One region of the Bradyrhizobium sp. UFLA01-814 genome, then DNA from elsewhere that is predicted to be linked to it. Evidence: riboswitches for the same ligand, from Rfam matches in the RefSeq annotation. Region 1 holds a riboswitch; each other region holds the start of a gene.

Region 1 (3,933 bases):
AGCCATAGCGGCGGGTGGGGTCGAGGTTGGTGTTGAAGAACAGCACCGGGTTGAAATGGATCTCGTTGTCGAGATCCATCAGATAGACGCTGGTCTGGACCTGGAAGCGGTTGGTCCTGACGCGAAAGCCGCCCTCGACATCCTGCGAGGTCTGGGTCTTGAGCTGGAAGGTCTGCGGGATCGGGGCGAAGGTCAGCGGGTCGAATGACGGACCCGACGCGACGCGTTCGTCGACATCAGGCGTGCGGAATGCGCGTGCCGCGCGGCCGAACACCGAGAAGGTGTCGGTCAGGCGATGCTCGACACCGACATGCAGCGCGTATTGCGTCTCGTTGCTGTCGAGCGGTGCCGCCTGCGCGTCGAACGCGAACGGCGCGTTCGGGTCGTAGCGATCGCGCGCCGAGACGCTGGTGTTCTGCACGCGCGCGCCGTAGGAGAAGTCGGTCGTCGGCAGCACACCGATCGTGTGCTGCCAGTAGCCGGCCACGGACTGCTGCTCGATATTGTAGACGTGGAACGGGTCGACGCCCTGATAGGCGCCGCGCGCCTCGCGGAAGGTCGAATCGTAATAGTCGATGCCGGTCAGGATCGTCGACTGCATCCCCAGCATCACATTCTTGACGCTGAGCCGCGGCGTGAGCGACCAGGTCTGCAGCGCAGCGTCATTGTATGTCGAAGCGAAGCTGATGGTCGGTACCTTGCCGAAGAAGCCGCTCTGCGTCTCGCGCTGCCGCCAGCCGCCGTCGACGATCAGGTCGACGCCGTTGATCAGCGTCTTGGTGAAGCCGGTGGTGACGCTGGCGGTTTGCTGGTTGGCATAGTCGAAGGGCGTCGCGGCGCCGCGGCGATCGGTGAGCAGCTCGTTGACGCCGATCGACGGATCGACCAGCCGTCCGCCGGGCAGGCCGAGCCTCTGGTCGCTGCCGGTGACGGTGAGGAAGGCGGTGAGATCAGGCGTGGTGTAGTTGATGTTGCCGACCGCGTTGCGCTGGTCGAGCGCATTGTTGACGCGGTAGCCGTCGGACTTGATGCCGTTGCCGTAGAACGAGGTGGACCACGGTCCGGAATTGAGCGCCGCGGAGACCGCGGCCATGCGGGTGTTGAACGAGCCAATTCCGGCCTCGGCCCGCATCGTCGTCGGCGGGCCACCGACGCCGGTCTTGGTGATGATGTTGACCACGCCGCCCACGGCGTTGTCGCCGTAGAGCACGGCGCCGCTGTTGCCGCGCGTGATCTCGATGCGCTCGATGGAATCGAGCGGGATCGTGGTGAGGTCGAAGCCGGCCTTGTCGACGTCGTTAAGGCGGCGGCCGTTGAGCAGGAACAGCGTGTTGTCGGTTGCGAATGCGCCGAAGCCGCGCAGGTCGACCGAGGTCTTGGCGCCATTCGGCCCGCCATAGGGCGTTTGCAGCTGCACGCCCGGCACCTGCGCAAGAATCTCCGGCAGCGACTGCACCGGCGAATGCGCGATGTCGTCGGCGGTGATCACGGCCGAGGAGGAGCCGACAATGCCGGCGAACTGGCGGCCGCCGCCGGTGCCACCCGTTCCGGTGGCCACGCCGGTCGCTGTCGTGCCCGATCCGCTGCCGCTGCCCGTATTGTTACTCTGCGTGGTGCCCGGCGCCGGGCGGCGCGGCGCCGGCGCTTCGTCAGCGGCCGGCCTGGCGCGCGTGACGTTCTGGTCGCCCGGCTTGGTGACTTCGATCGCCGGCAGCTGATCGGGAGCGGGCGCCTGCTGCGCCCGCGCGGCGGGGACAAGGATTGCCGGCGCGATCATCGTCGACGCGAGCAGAAGCGCGCGGTGCCGCCGATCGAAAGGAACGGAGAACATAAGCGAGGCCTCGGCAACGTCAGTGGCACGTCACCGCGAACCAGTCTCACCATCGTGCTCACGGCATCAGGTGAAGCTCATGCCTGTACTCCCCGACCGGCATCCTCGCGTGTGACCACGGCTGACGGCAGGTCTCCTGGCTCGCGGGTCGTTACCCTTCGTCGCCTTCCCAGGACCGAGATTCCCAGTGGCCTGTGACGAAGGATTCACCGCATACAGTTGCGGGGGCAGCCGCGGCGTTGGGGAAGTTTCCCCGTACCGCATTCCCTTTTCATCTCATGAAAGAACCGTCATGGTCATCTAGGGTTCGGCCGGGCAGCAAAGTCAATCCGGCGGAAGTCGGGCGGCGGCCGGGCGACCACGGTTTTTGTCGAGTGTCGCTTGTCTGCCACGGCGATCGCTGTAAGAGCATGGATCCGATGAGCGTGCAGGATTTTGCCTTGGCGGCCGAGGTCGCGGCGCGACGCCGGTGGGGCGCCACCGCGGCGCTGCTCGCGCTCGTGGTCCTGCTGCTGCTGATCTCGCTCGGCATCGGGCCGGTGCGGCTGTCGCCGCCTGCGGTGATCGAGGCGCTGTTCGGCGGCGGCAGCGATCTGGCGCAGGTGATCGTGCGCGAGATCCGCCTGCCGCGCACCATCCTGGCATTCGCGATCGGCGGTATTCTCGGGCTGTCAGGTGCTGCGCTGCAAGGGCTACTGCGCAATCCGCTGGCCTCACCGTCGCTGTTCGGCGCGCCGCAATCGGCGGCCTTCGGCGCGGTGCTGGTGATTGCGCTGGGCCTCGCCGATGTGCGCTCCTACGCGCTGCCGGTGGTGGCGATCATCGCCGCCTTCGGCTCCGTGTTCGCGCTGCTTGCGATCGCCGGCCGCAATGCCGGGCTCTTGATCTTGATCCTTGCGGGGCTCGCGATCTCGAGCTTTGCCGGAGCGGCGACGGCGCTGGTGATGAACCTCTCGAGCAATCCGTTCGTGGTGCTGGAGATCGCGTTCTGGCTGCTCGGCTCGCTGGAGGACCGCAGCTTCCAGCACGTGGCGCTGGCGCTGCCTTTCATCATCGCGGGTGCCGCCATCCTGCTCAGCCAGGCGAGCGCCTTCCGCGCGCTGACGCTTGGCGAGGAGGCGGCGCAGAGCCTCGGCGTCGATGTCGGACGGTTGCGGCTCTTCGTCATCACGGGCGTGGCGCTCGGCGTCGGCGGCGCGGTCGCGGTCACCGGCACGATCGGTTTCATCGGCCTCGTCGCGCCGCATCTGATGCGTCCGCTGATCGGTCACGATCCGGCGCGGCTCTTGGTGCCGAGCGCGCTCACCGGCTCGGCGCTGCTGCTCGCCGCCGATATCGCGGTACGCATCATCCCCTCGACATCGGACATCAAGGTCGGCGTGCTGACCTCGATCATCGGCGTGCCGTTCTTCCTTTACCTCATCATGCGCGAACGCCGCGCGCTCGGCGGAGGCGTGGCATGACGCTGCTCTCCGCCGCCGCGCTCAATGCCTCGCTCGGCAGCCGCAAGGTGCTGCACGATGTCTCGCTGTCGCTGCCATCGGGCCATCTGGTCGCGCTGGTCGGGCCGAACGGCGCCGGCAAGACCACGCTGCTGCGTGCACTGGCCGGGCTGATTCCCTCCAACGGCGAGATCCGGATCGGCGGCGATCCGCTGGCGTCGCTGCCGCTGCGCGAGCGTGCGAAGCGCTTTGCCTATCTGCCGCAGGGGCACATGATGCACTGGCCGCTGCCGGCGCGCGACATTGTCGCGCTCGGCCGCTATCCGCACGGCGCGACCGATCCGGCGCGGCTGTCGCCGACGGATATGGAGGCGGTGCTGCGGGCGATGCAGGCGGTCGACGTCACTGAATTCAGCGATCGTCGCGTCACCGAACTCTCCGGCGGCGAGCGCAGCCGCGTCGCGCTGGCCCGGGTGCTCGCGGTGGAGGCGCCGGTGATCCTCGCCGACGAGCCGACCGCTTCGCTCGATCCGCGCCACCAGATCGACGTGATGCAGAAGCTGCGCAATGTCGCCGACACCGGCGTGCTGGTGATCGTGGTGACGCACGATCTCGGGCTCGCGGCGCGCTTTGCCGATCATGTGCTGGTGCTCGCGGAGG
Region 2 (3,933 bases), on a different contig from region 1:
TCGAGTTGCGCATGCCGACCGAGGTGACGCGGCCGCGCAGGGCTGCCCAGTCAAGCGAGCTCGTACGGTCCATCGCAACCCCACCGCGGGCATCGGCAACATAATCGATCGAATCGATCGGCAGGATGCCCTGGCTCCACAGAGAGCCCTCGAAGGACGGATAGCTTCCGCGCTCGGCGGCGAGATCGCTAGAGGCCGAAATGGCATGATATGAGATCGCCTCCATGCTGGTGTCGGCGAAGGCCACGGCGGCATCGGACGCTACCGCAATGCGCAGCATGTGTAGCGCGTCCTGGAACCCCATCAGGCCGAGCCCGACCGGGCGATGCCGCAGATTGGAGCAGCGTGCTTCCGGGATGGTGTAGAAATTGATGTCGATAACGTTGTCGAGCATCCGCATCGCCGTCGTCACCGTCTTTTTCAGCCTGACACCGTCGAGCCGACCGTCCTGGACGTGGTTGGCGAGGTTGATCGAACCGAGATTGCACACGGCGGTTTCGTCGTCGGATGTGTTCAGCGTGATCTCGGTGCAGAGGTTCGAGGAATGGATCACACCGGCATGGCGCTGCGGCGAGCGCAAATTGCATGGATCCTTGAAGGTGATCCAGGGATGACCGGTCTCGAACAGCATGGTCAGCATCTTGCGCCAGAGGTCGACGGCGCGGATCTGCTTGAACAGGCGCATTTCGCCGCGCGCTGCCTTGGCCTCGTAATAGGAGTACCGCTCGGCAAATGGCTTACCATAGAGATGGTGCAGATCCGGCGTCTCGTCCGGCGAGAACAGCGTCCATTCGCCATCGGCCTCGACGCGCTGCATGAACAGATCGGGGACCCAATTGGCGGTATTCATGTCATGGGTACGGCGGCGGTCGTCACCCGTGTTCTTGCGCAAATCGAGGAATTCCTCGATGTCGACGTGCCAGGTTTCGAGATAGGCGCAGACCGCGCCTTTGCGCTTTCCCCCCTGGTTCACGGCAATCGCGGTGTCGTTGGCCACTTTCAGGAACGGAACCACGCCTTGGCTCTCGCCATTGGTGCCCTTGATATGGGCGCCGAGACCGCGGACCCGCGTCCAGTCATTGCCGAGCCCGCCGGAATATTTGGCAAGCAGCGCGTTATCCTTGATCGACTTGAAGATGCCATCGAGGTCATCGGCCACGGTGGTTAGAAAACAGGAGGACAGCTGCGGCCGCAGCGTGCCGGAGTTGAACAGCGTCGGCGTGGAGGCCATGAAGTCGAACGACGACAGCAAATCGTAGAACTCGATCGCGCGAGCCTCGCGATCGATCTCGCGCAGCGCAAGCCCCATGGCGACACGCATGAAGAAGGCCTGCGGCAGCTCGATGCGGTTGCCGCGGACATGCAGGAAATAGCGGTCGTACAGCGTCTGCAGGCCCAGGAACTGGAACGACAGATCGCGTTCCGGTTTCAGCGCCGCGGCAAGACGCGCGAGGTCAAAACGGCCGAGCTCGGCGTCAAGCAGTTCGGACGTGATGCCGGTCTTGATATAGGCCGGGAAGTACTCCGCATAGCGCGTGGCCATGTCGGCCTGCGACGCGCTGGTCGGCGCATCGAGCACATTGGTCAGCACGTCGGTGCGCAGCTTGTCGAGCAACAGGCGGGCACTGACGTAGCTGTAGTTCGGCTCCTGTTCCACGAGGGTGCGGGCCGCCATCACCGAAGCGAGCGCCAGCTCGTCCTGGCCGATGCCGTCATAGATGTTGCGCTTCGTCTCGGCGATGACGGGCGCAGCGTCGACGCCGTCAAGGCCGGCACAGGCCTCGTTGATGATCAGCGCCAGCCGCGCGTGGTCGAGCGGCACCTTGGTGCCGCCGCGTAGCGTGACCTGGACCGCGGGTCCCGCCGCGGGCTTTGCCGTCGCCGCCTCCTGCTCGGCGCGCTGCCTCGTGCGCTCCTCTCGGTACAGCACATAGGCGCGCGCCACCTTGTGGTGCTCGCTGCGCATCAGCGCCAGCTCGACCTGATCCTGCACATCTTCGATGTGGAAGGTACGGCCCTCGCTCATCCGCCGCGACAGCGCGGTGACGACCTCAGCAGTGAGTTGCTCGACGATCTCATGCACCCGGCGCGAGGCGGCCGCGGTGTGTCCCTCGACCGCCAGAAACGCCTTGGTCATAGCCACCGAAATCTTGCTGGCGTCGAATTTCGACACCGTGCCGTTACGGCGGATCACCTGCATCGGAGGCGACGCTTCCGGCGCGGCGAGCGGTTCTGGACGCAACTGGATGAGTGGCGCTGGCTTTGTTTCGCGATCGAGAGAGAGTGACATCGTATAGACCCCGTGATGCTTGTTGGGGCTGGATGTCGAGAGGACGCTGCGTCATTCCGGCGGACAAGCGTCGCCGGCATGGCTGTGCAAGCGACCGCCGGGACACCCCGCCCGTGGACGTGTTTGGTGTCGCGGCAGGTCTCCTGGCTCGCAGGTCGCCGTTGCTCCCTCGTCTTCCCAATGCCTCGCGGCATCAGTGACTTAACAGGGCGAGAGCAACTCACTGCTCACAGTTGCGGGGGCAGCGCCGGATTTTTACGGATCGATCCGTAGTTCACCGGCTTCCCTCTTAGCCACCAAATCTTGAGACATGGTGGACCGTGACGGCTATATCTGGTGCGATTTGGAATGGAATGTCAACAACCGCAAGACGGCCTTTCCAAAATTTTCGAAAACTCATCCCAAGGCTCGTAGCGGCTGGGAGAAGCTTCAAGGCGCTCCGCTTCCATCCAGCCTAAACCTCGACCGGGTCGTGCGGACGCTCTCCCCGAACGTGAGTATCGGGCGCCCCGGTAGCCAGGTCTTTCGAGCAATGGCGAATCTTTGACTGCGAAAGCCGCCCTTGTCCGTTTTTCACGCCAGCAATTCGGCAGGTCGTCATCGACCGGGCTGGTCATGCAGTATGAACAAGCGCCTGAAACACGGAAATTCGATCTTGCGAGCGGTAGCCTTCACACCGTAGCGGCGCCAGGGCCAACCGGTGCGCGGCACCATGACCGTCTCGCACTGATCGCCCGCCCATAGACCCAAACCGGCAGCAAACAGCCCAACGCCGTCCACTTGAAATACGCGAGGACGGCGTTGGCTCTAGCCCCAGGAAGGGTGCGCAAAATCCTAGCCTATCGATTGTGCGCAAATTTCGAGAGAAATTCAGCATTTAATGCCCCGTATGACTCCGGATACAATCACGCTGACATGCATATGGGATCGACCTTCGCCTCTGACGAGGAAAGGACTGATGGGTATCGCGTTCAGATCGAGCTTGAAGGTCACTTGGCTTATCGAGGCTCAGGGTGCTTGGTGATAGCCTAGTCTAGCTTCGGCTAGCGGGGCGCGCCATCGACGCGCCCTCTCCTATTCGTTACCGCTGATGGCCAATACCGACACCGCGCTATTCTTGCGAGTGCCGCCACATGCCTCCATGCGAACGCCGAGCACGCGCAGGTGCGCCCAGGAGCATTCAGCCGGATAGGCTCGGGTGAGTTCGATAGCTACCGCGATGGACGAGGACAAAGCAATGTCACAGGGCTTGTCGCCTTACCGACTTTGCGTCTCTATCGTCCAATCCCTTGGTGCCAATCGACCAGGAGATGCTCTGCCCGCCGACCTCACCGCTGAACAAATGCCCGCGCGCCCGCTTCAGCACCGGCCGCCAGGACGTCAGTGCGAGCTCGTTCAGCGTCGACATACGCCGGTATCCAAGCCCCTCAGCCAAATCAGGCCGATTTCAACGATTCAAAACCTCAGTGCCGCGCTTCTCGTCAGCTTCTCGAAAGCTAACCTTCCTACATTCGAACGTGGTCTGCAGACGCAAATGCTGGCCATAACTGAGCTTGGTCGCGAACCTAGGTAGGCGATGAGCCGATCGGCAAGAGGCTTTGTCGCTTACAAGAGCAAGGAGAGCCCCATGGATTCCAATCGGA
Region 3 (3,933 bases), on a different contig from region 1:
TATCCGGGCGGCGCGATCGCCTCCGACGCGATGCCGTGGACGCTGTCCGACGGCCGCCCCTACACCGGCGACGCCTGGCCGCTGCCCGACGATGCCACCTCGCATCCGCGCTCGGCGGGCTGCTTCACCCGCTTCATCCGCGAATGGGTGCGCGAGCGCAAGAAGGTGTCGCTGCTTGAGGGCATCCGCAAATGCGCGCTGATCCCGGCCGAGATCCTGTCGGCGAGCACGCCGGCGATGCGGGCCAAGGGCAGGCTGCAGGTCGGCGCCGACGCCGATGTCGTGGTGTTCGACTTCGAGACGCTGAGCGACCGCGCGACCTTCTCCGCGATGAATCGTCCGGCGGAGGGCGTGCGGCATCTCGTGGTCAGCGGCCAGCCGCTGATCAGCGATGGGGTGCTCGATGTCGCGGCGCGTCCCGGCCGGCCGGTGCGCCGGCCCGTCACCGGAGGCTGAAGTGCCGGTCCCGATCCTGCTGGTCGCGGGCTTCCTCGGGGCGGGCAAGACCACGGTCGTCAACCATCTGCTGGCGCATGCGCAAGGGCGGCGCATCGCCGCTGTGGTCAACGATTTCGGTGCGATCAATATCGACGCGGAACTGATCGCGGGCGCCGGCGACGGCGTGGTCAGCCTGAGCAATGGCTGCATCTGCTGCACGCTGGAGGGCGACCTGCTGCGCACGCTCGCCACGCTGCTGCGGCGTGATCCGCGTTCCGAATTCATCGTGATCGAGACCAGCGGGATCGCCGATCCCGCCGACATCGTGCGCAACCTGATGGATCCCGTGATCTGGAAGGAGGCGCCGCTGGAGACCGTGCTGTGCGTGGTCGACGCGACGCAGCCTGCGGCGATGCTGAACGATGCGCTGCTCCGCTCGCAGCTGCGGGCGGCGGACGTGGTGGCGCTGAGCAAGGTCGATCTGGCCGATGCCGCCGCGTGCGCCGCGATCCGCGACGCCGTGCGCGCGGTGCGTCCGGCGGCCGTGGTGGTCGATGCGTTGCATGGCGAGGTGCCGGCCGCGCTGCTGTTTCCGGCGGATCTCGATCACCTGCCGGCGCCGCGCGAGACCGCGCCGCGACGGCCGGCGTCCGACCGGTTCGAGACGCTGAGCTGGACCTCGGAGCGGCCGGTGCTGCTGCCGCGCTTGCAGCAGGCGATCGGCAAGCTGGCGCCGAAGCTGGCGCGGGCGAAGGGATTGTTCGAGACGGTGGAGCAGCCCGGCCGGCTGACGGTGTTTCAATTGGCCGGCGGCCGCGCGACCTTGGCCACGGGCGGCGTGCCGGTACCCGGCGTGCCATGCACGCGAATCGTGTTCATCGCTGAGATGGGTGTTCTGTCGCGGGCGGAGATTGATGACGTGATGCAGGGATGTGTCGAAGCCAAGTGATGCGAACCTACGTTTCCCGTCATCCTGAGGTGCGAGCGAAGCGAGCCTCGAAGGGTGCACGGCCCCGCTGGTGGCCGTCGATCCTTCGAGACGCCGCTGCGCGGCTCCTCAGGATGACGGGATTAGAGGGAGCTCCGCGTCAGCCGCAGCAGATGTCGCTGTGTCGTCGCCGCAGCAGCATCTCGCAAAGCATGTGTGCGACAATCGCATCGAATTGACAGCCTTGCCGGCACCACCTATCGTTTTTGCCGACGGTTCCCTTCGGGGATCAAAAGGGAATGCGGTGCGAGGGTAACCCCAATGCCGCAGCTGTCCCCGCAACTGTAAACGGCGAGCCTTTCGTCAATTTGCCACTGGGCTATCAGGCCCGGGAAGGCGTCGACAGGCGATGACCCGTGAGCCAGGAGACCTGCCGTCAGTCGTGGTCACACGCGAGCACATCGGGCGGGGGCGTCCTGGTGGGATCGGAGCACTGCCTTTTGGGCAATGCGCCAGTCCGCGTTCGCGGTGACGTGCCACGTTACCGCGAGTCCTTTCATGTCTCCGTCCTCTCCCGTTGCGCGCAAATGGCGCCTCGGTCTCGTCTGCTCCCTGTCATCGCTGCTGCTGCCGGCCGAAGGCTCGGCACAAACACCGCCACCAACCAGGCTCGATCCGATCGAGGTCGCGCCTTCCGCTGCGGCAAGGCCGAAGCCTGCGGCGCGCAGCCGTGACATGGCCGCCGCGGCGCGGCCACGGCCGAGGCCCGCGACGGCCGCACCAGCCGGCAACACGCCGCGCGCCGCGGCGTCAGGCGTATCGGGGGCGGTATCGCCGACGCTCAATGCCACCACGCAGGGCGGCACCGGTAGTCGTCTCAATCTGACGCCGCTGCAGACGCCCGCCAGCGTCGAGATCATCACGGCGCAGACCATCGCTGAGCGCGGCCAGCATAATGTGGTCGATGCCGTCACCCAGGACGCGGCCGGCTTCATCGCAACGCCGGCGCCCGGCAATGGCGGCCTGTCGTTCAGCACCCGCGGCTTTGCCGGCAGCAACTCGGTGATGACGCTGTACGACGGCACGCGCTTCTATATCGGCTCCGGCACGCTGACGTTTCCCTACGACACCTGGTCGACTCAACGTATCGAAGTGCTGCGCGGCCCGGCCTCGGTGCTTTACGGCGAAGGCGCGATCGGCGGCGTCATCAATGTGATCCCGAAGAAGCCGCAGAGCACGCCCTATAACGAGGCCGAGGTCTCGCTCGACAGCAACATGACCCGGCGGCTCTCGGTGGACAGCACCGGTCCGATCAATCCCAATGTGTCGTACCGCGTCAACGCCACCGGCAACATGTCGGACGGCTGGGTCGATCGCGACAAGACCTCGAATGCGGTGGTCTCCGCGGCCGTGCGGGTGCAGGCGTCGGACAATCTCGCCTTCACGCTGTCGGAGGACTACGGCGACCGCAGCCCGTCACGCTATTTCGGCACGCCGCTGATCAACGGCTCGATCCAGGACGCGCTGCGCTTCAAGAACTACAACGCATTGGACAGCGCGATCCGCTATCAGGACAGCTGGACCCGGTTCAAGACCGAGTGGGACGTCGCCGACGGCATCAAGGTCAACAACACGCTGTATTACCTGACCAGCGAGCGGCACTGGCGTGACATCGAGAACTACACCTGGAATCCGAAGACCCAACTGATCGATCGCACGAGCTATATCGAGATCTTCCACGACCAGAAGCAGCTCGGCAACCGGATGGATACGACCTTCAGCGGTCACGTGTTCGGACTTGCGAACCAGTTCGTCGCCGGGTTCGACGTCAACCGGATCGACTTCACCCATACCAACAATTCGCCCTTTGGCGGTGCGTCGTCGGTCAATCCATACGTGTTCGATCCGGGATCGTTCTTCGCGACGACGACGGCGACCACGCCGGGCTTCAACGCGATTGTCAATCAATACGCGCTGTTCGCCGAGGATCGGCTCTCGCTGACCGATCAATTGTCGCTGGTCACCGGGGTCAGGTATGACCGCCCCGAGGTGGAGCGCACCGACTACAAGACGCCGGCAAACAGTTTTGAGACGAAGCTATCGGGGACCAGCTGGCGCGCCGGCCTCGTTTACGAGCCGATCAAGAACCTCGCGTTCTATGGCCAGTACGCGGTCGGCGTCGATCCGGTCAGCAACCTGATCTCGCTGCCCGTCTCGCAAAAAACCTTCCAGCTTGCGACCGGCGAGCAGACCGAGATCGGGGTCAAGCAGGCGTTCTGGGGCGGCCGCGGCGAGTGGACGCTGGCTGCCTACGAGATCGTCAAGACCGGGCTCACGATTCCCGATCCCGGCAATCCCACCGGAGGCCTGGCATTGCAGATCGGCCAGCAATCATCGCGCGGGGTCGAAGGATCGATCGGGCTCGCCCTGAGCGACGGCTGGCGGGTCGACGCCAATCTTGCGCTGCTGCGCGCCAGATACGACAACAACAGCCAGGTGGTCGGCGGCAAGATCGTCAGCTTCAACGGCAATGTCCCGGTCAACGTGCCGCAGCAGGTCTCGAACGT
Region 4 (3,933 bases), on a different contig from region 1:
CAGCCCTGCGCGCGCAGGAAGGCGAGGTCGCCGCGGGTCGATTTCGAGCCGGGCAGGATGACGAGCTTTGCATCACCCGGGATGGCTTCGCCCGGACGTACCATCACGAGATCGACGCCGGGCTCGAGCTTCAGGGGATCGAGGTCGTCGAAATTGGCGATCCGCGACAACGCAAGGAACGCGATCTTGCACTGACCGGGCTTGCGCGCCTCGCCGAGCCCGAGCGCATCTTCCGCCGGAAGCTCGCCGGCGCGGACGAACCAGGGCAGCACGCCAAAGCCGCGCCACGCCGTGCGCTCTTCGATCAGCCGGTAGCCGTCATCGAACAATGTCGGATCGCCGCGGAATTTGTTGATGACAAAGCCCCGGATCATCGCGGCATCGTCAGGGGCGATCACCGTCTTGATGCCGACGAGCTGAGCGATCACGCCGCCACGGTCGATGTCGCCGACCAGCACTACGGGCACGTCAGCCCGGCGTGCAAAGCCCATATTGGCGATGTCGGCTTTGCGTAAGTTGACCTCGGCGGGGCTGCCGGCGCCCTCGACCAGCACCAGATCGGCGCGCGCCTTCAGGCGTGCAAAACTCTTCAGCACCGCGCCCATCAATGATGGTTTCATGCCGGCATATTCGCGCGCGCGTGCGGTCGCGATCCGTTTGCCGTGCACGATGATCTGGGCGCCGACATCGGTCTCGGGCTTGAGCAGCACCGGGTTCATGTCGGTGTGCGGCTCGACGCCGGCGGCCAGCGCCTGCAACGCCTGCGCACGTCCGATCTCGCCGCCGTCGACGGTCACGGCGGCGTTGTTCGACATGTTCTGCGGTTTGAACGGCAGCACGCGCAGGCCGCGTCGTCTGGCGGCGCGCGCGAGGCCGGCGACGATCAGCGATTTGCCCACGTCCGAGCCGGCTCCCTGGATCATCAATGCGCGCGCCATGGTGCTGTCTGTCAGAACTCGACGCCCGGCTGTGCCTTGATGCCGGAGCGGAACGGATGTTTCACCAGCGTCATCTCGGTGACGAGGTCGGCAATCTCGATCAATTCCTCCTTGGCATTGCGCCCGGTGAGCACGACATGGGTCATCGGCGGCTTCGACGTGGTCAGGAAGTCGACGACATCGGCGATCGCGAGGTAATCGTAGCGTAGCGCGATGTTGATCTCGTCGAGCACGACCATGCGCAGGCTCGGGTCTGCGATCAGCTGCTTGGCCTTTTCCCAGCCGGCTTGCGCTGCCGCGATGTCGCGGGCGCGATCCTGCGTCTCCCAGGTAAAGCCTTCGCCCATCGCGTGGAATTGACAGAGATCGCCGAAATGCCCGGTGAGCAGGCGGCGCTCGCCGGTATCCCAGGCGCCCTTGATGAACTGCACCACGGCGCAGGGAAAGCCGTGCGCCACACAGCGCACGATCATGCCGAACGCGGAGGACGATTTTCCTTTGCCGGCGCCGGTATGAACGATGATCAGGCCCTTTTCGCCGCTCTTGGTCGCCATGATGCGGTCGCGGGCGGCCTTCTTTTTCGCCATCTTGTCCGCATGGCGCGCATCCAGCGAAGAATCGGTGCCGACGGCGCCGTCTTCAGCTTCGTTTCCATCAGAAGTCATCACGTTCCTTCGGCTTGACAAGTGCGAGGCTTGGACGAATGGTGGGTCTGCGTTGGTTCCTGTCCTACGACAGGCGAAGAGGGAATGCGATAGGGCTATGACCGCAAGGTTCGCCCGAAGCGCAGCCGCCCCCGCGACCGTGACCGGAGAGATGCCCAAGCCACTGATTCCCTACGGAGTCGGGAAGGTGGGCATCGAAGGGTAAAACCTGCTCCGCAAGCCGGGAGACCTGCCAACGCAGCATGTTGTGAGACCGGCGGACGGGGTGTTCCGCGACGGGGAACGAACCTGTCCAAAATCGGTTCGTGTGCCTCATCGCTTCCCGCTGTCAATCCAGGAAGGGCGATGAGCGTTACACTTCATGTCTGCATCACTTGCCGCGCCGGCCAGACGCCGGCGGAAGGCGAGCTCGCGCCCGGTGCGCGCCTGCATGCCGCGCTCGTTGAGGCTGGCGTGCCCGATGACGTCAATCTGGTTCCCGTCGCATGCCTGTCGGCCTGCAGCCAGGGTTGCTCGGTCGCGCTCAGCGCGCCGGGGCGATGGTCCTATGTCTACGGCCGACTGTCCGCTGACAATGCCGCGGATGTGATCGCCGGTGCGTCGGCCTATGCGGCGGCGCCTGACGGCATCGTGCCGTGGCGCAGCCGTCCGGAAATCTTCCGCAAGCAATCGCTCGCCCGCATTCCACCTCTTCCCGTCGTGCCGGAGGCCGCAGAATGACCACGCTCGCCAAAATTCCGGTCACCGTCGTGACCGGCTTTCTCGGCTCCGGCAAGACGACGCTGATCCAGCATCTGATCCGCAATGCCAACGGCAAGAAGCTCGCGGTGCTGGTCAACGAATTCGGCAGCGAAGGCGTCGACGGCGACATCCTGAAGTCGTGCGCCGACGCCAATTGTCCGGCCGAGAACATCGTCGAGCTCGCCAATGGCTGCATCTGCTGCACCGTCGCCGATGATTTCATCCCGGCGATGGAGCAGTTGCTGGCGCGGAACGTGAAGCCCGATCACATCGTGATCGAGACCTCAGGGCTCGCGCTGCCGAAGCCGCTGCTGAAAGCGTTCGACTGGCCGGAGATCCGCTCGCGGATCACGGTCGACGGCGTGATCGCACTGGCCGACGCCGAGGCTGTCGCCGCCGGCCGTTTTGCGCCTGATCCGGCGGCGGTGGATGCGCAGCGCGCGGCCGATGAGAATCTCGACCACGAGACGCCGCTGTCGGAAGTGTTCGAGGACCAGATCGCCTGTGCCGATCTCGTGCTGCTGACCAAGGCCGACCTTGCCGGGGCGGAGGGGATCAAGGCAGCGAAAGAGGTGATTGCGGCCGAGATGCCGCGCGAGGTGCCGATGCTGCCCGTCGTCGACGGCACGATCGACGCGCGCGTGATCCTCGGGCTCGAGGCGGCGGCGGAAAACGATCTCGCGTCGCGGCCGTCGCATCACGATGGCGAGGAGGAACACGAGCACGACGATTTCAATTCCGTCGTGATCGATCTTCCGGAGGTTTCGGATGTCGACGCGCTGATCGCCTCGATCAAGGGACTGGCGCGCGAGCAGAACGTGCTGCGCGCCAAGGGCTACATCGCGGTCGAGGGCAAGCCGATGCGGCTGCTGGTGCAATCGGTCGGCGAGCGGGTGCGGCATCAGTTCGACATGCCCTGGGGCGCACGGGTGCGGCAGTCGAAGCTCGTCGTGATCGGCGAACATGCCGACATCGACGAAGCCGCGATCAGGGCACGGCTTGGTGTCTGATGCACGTCGTCTTCCGCGAGAGCCGCGGCCTTGAGGAGACCGCGACGCCAAGGGACCTCGGCCAGGATCCGGCCGATCTCGTGGTGTTGTCGTTTTCCGACAGCGATCTTGCTGCCTTCGCGGCCGGCTGGCGGCGCGGCCGCGCTGCGTTGCCGTCGCTGCGGCTCGGCAATCTCGCGGAGCTGCGCCATCCGCTGTCGGTGGATACCTATATCGAGCGGACGCTCTCGCACGCCCGCGGCATTCTGGTGCGGCTGATCGGCGGCGAGCCCTATTGGTCGTACGGGCTGGCCGCGGTGCATCGGCTGGCGAAGGAGCGCGGCATCGCCCTGGTGGTGCTGCCGGCCGATGGCCGCGACGATCTGCGGCTGGATGAATTCTCGACCTTGCCGGTCTCGACGCTGCGCCGTCTCAAGGTGCTGTGCGACAAGGGCGGCCCGGTTGCCGCGCAGGCCGTGATCGCGCAACTGGCGCTGGCGTCCGGACTCTATGCCGGGCCTGTGGTCGGCGAGATCGATCTTCCCGAGATCGGCGTCTACGATCCCCGGCGCGGTGCCATCGCGGCGTTGCCGGCACCGG

Evidence for each region. A riboswitch is a leader RNA that binds a small molecule or an ion and turns the genes downstream of it on or off. The one in region 1 is predicted to bind cobalamin.
Region 2: another riboswitch for cobalamin. It lies ahead of PMN64_RS32375 (ribonucleoside-diphosphate reductase subunit alpha); the one in region 1 lies ahead of PMN64_RS23415 (TonB-dependent receptor).
Region 3: another riboswitch for cobalamin. It lies ahead of PMN64_RS01970 (TonB-dependent receptor); the one in region 1 lies ahead of PMN64_RS23415 (TonB-dependent receptor).
Region 4: another riboswitch for cobalamin. It lies ahead of PMN64_RS11650 (DUF1636 family protein); the one in region 1 lies ahead of PMN64_RS23415 (TonB-dependent receptor).

What each region holds. Positions count from the first base shown of each region.
Region 1 is NZ_JAQOSR010000079.1:34,415-38,347, forward strand. Features, by position in the region: gene PMN64_RS23415 (TonB-dependent receptor) at 1-1,831, opposite strand, end outside; cobalamin riboswitch at 1,940-2,138, opposite strand; gene PMN64_RS23420 (FecCD family ABC transporter permease) at 2,251-3,294, shown strand; gene PMN64_RS23425 (ABC transporter ATP-binding protein) at 3,291-3,933, shown strand, end outside.
Region 2 is NZ_JAQOSR010000141.1:20,644-24,576, forward strand. Features, by position in the region: gene PMN64_RS32375 (ribonucleoside-diphosphate reductase subunit alpha) at 1-2,290, opposite strand, end outside; cobalamin riboswitch at 2,406-2,628, opposite strand; gene PMN64_RS32380 (hypothetical protein) at 3,531-3,698, opposite strand.
Region 3 is NZ_JAQOSR010000004.1:4,208-8,140, forward strand. Features, by position in the region: gene PMN64_RS01960 (amidohydrolase family protein) at 1-456, shown strand, start outside; gene PMN64_RS01965 (CobW family GTP-binding protein) at 458-1,387, shown strand; cobalamin riboswitch at 1,623-1,819, shown strand; gene PMN64_RS01970 (TonB-dependent receptor) at 1,925-3,933, shown strand, end outside.
Region 4 is NZ_JAQOSR010000029.1:37,147-41,079, forward strand. Features, by position in the region: gene PMN64_RS11640 (cobyric acid synthase) at 1-938, opposite strand, end outside; gene cobO (cob(I)yrinic acid a,c-diamide adenosyltransferase) at 950-1,603, opposite strand; cobalamin riboswitch at 1,640-1,855, shown strand; gene PMN64_RS11650 (DUF1636 family protein) at 1,949-2,323, shown strand; gene cobW (cobalamin biosynthesis protein CobW) at 2,320-3,354, shown strand; gene cobN (cobaltochelatase subunit CobN) at 3,354-3,933, shown strand, end outside.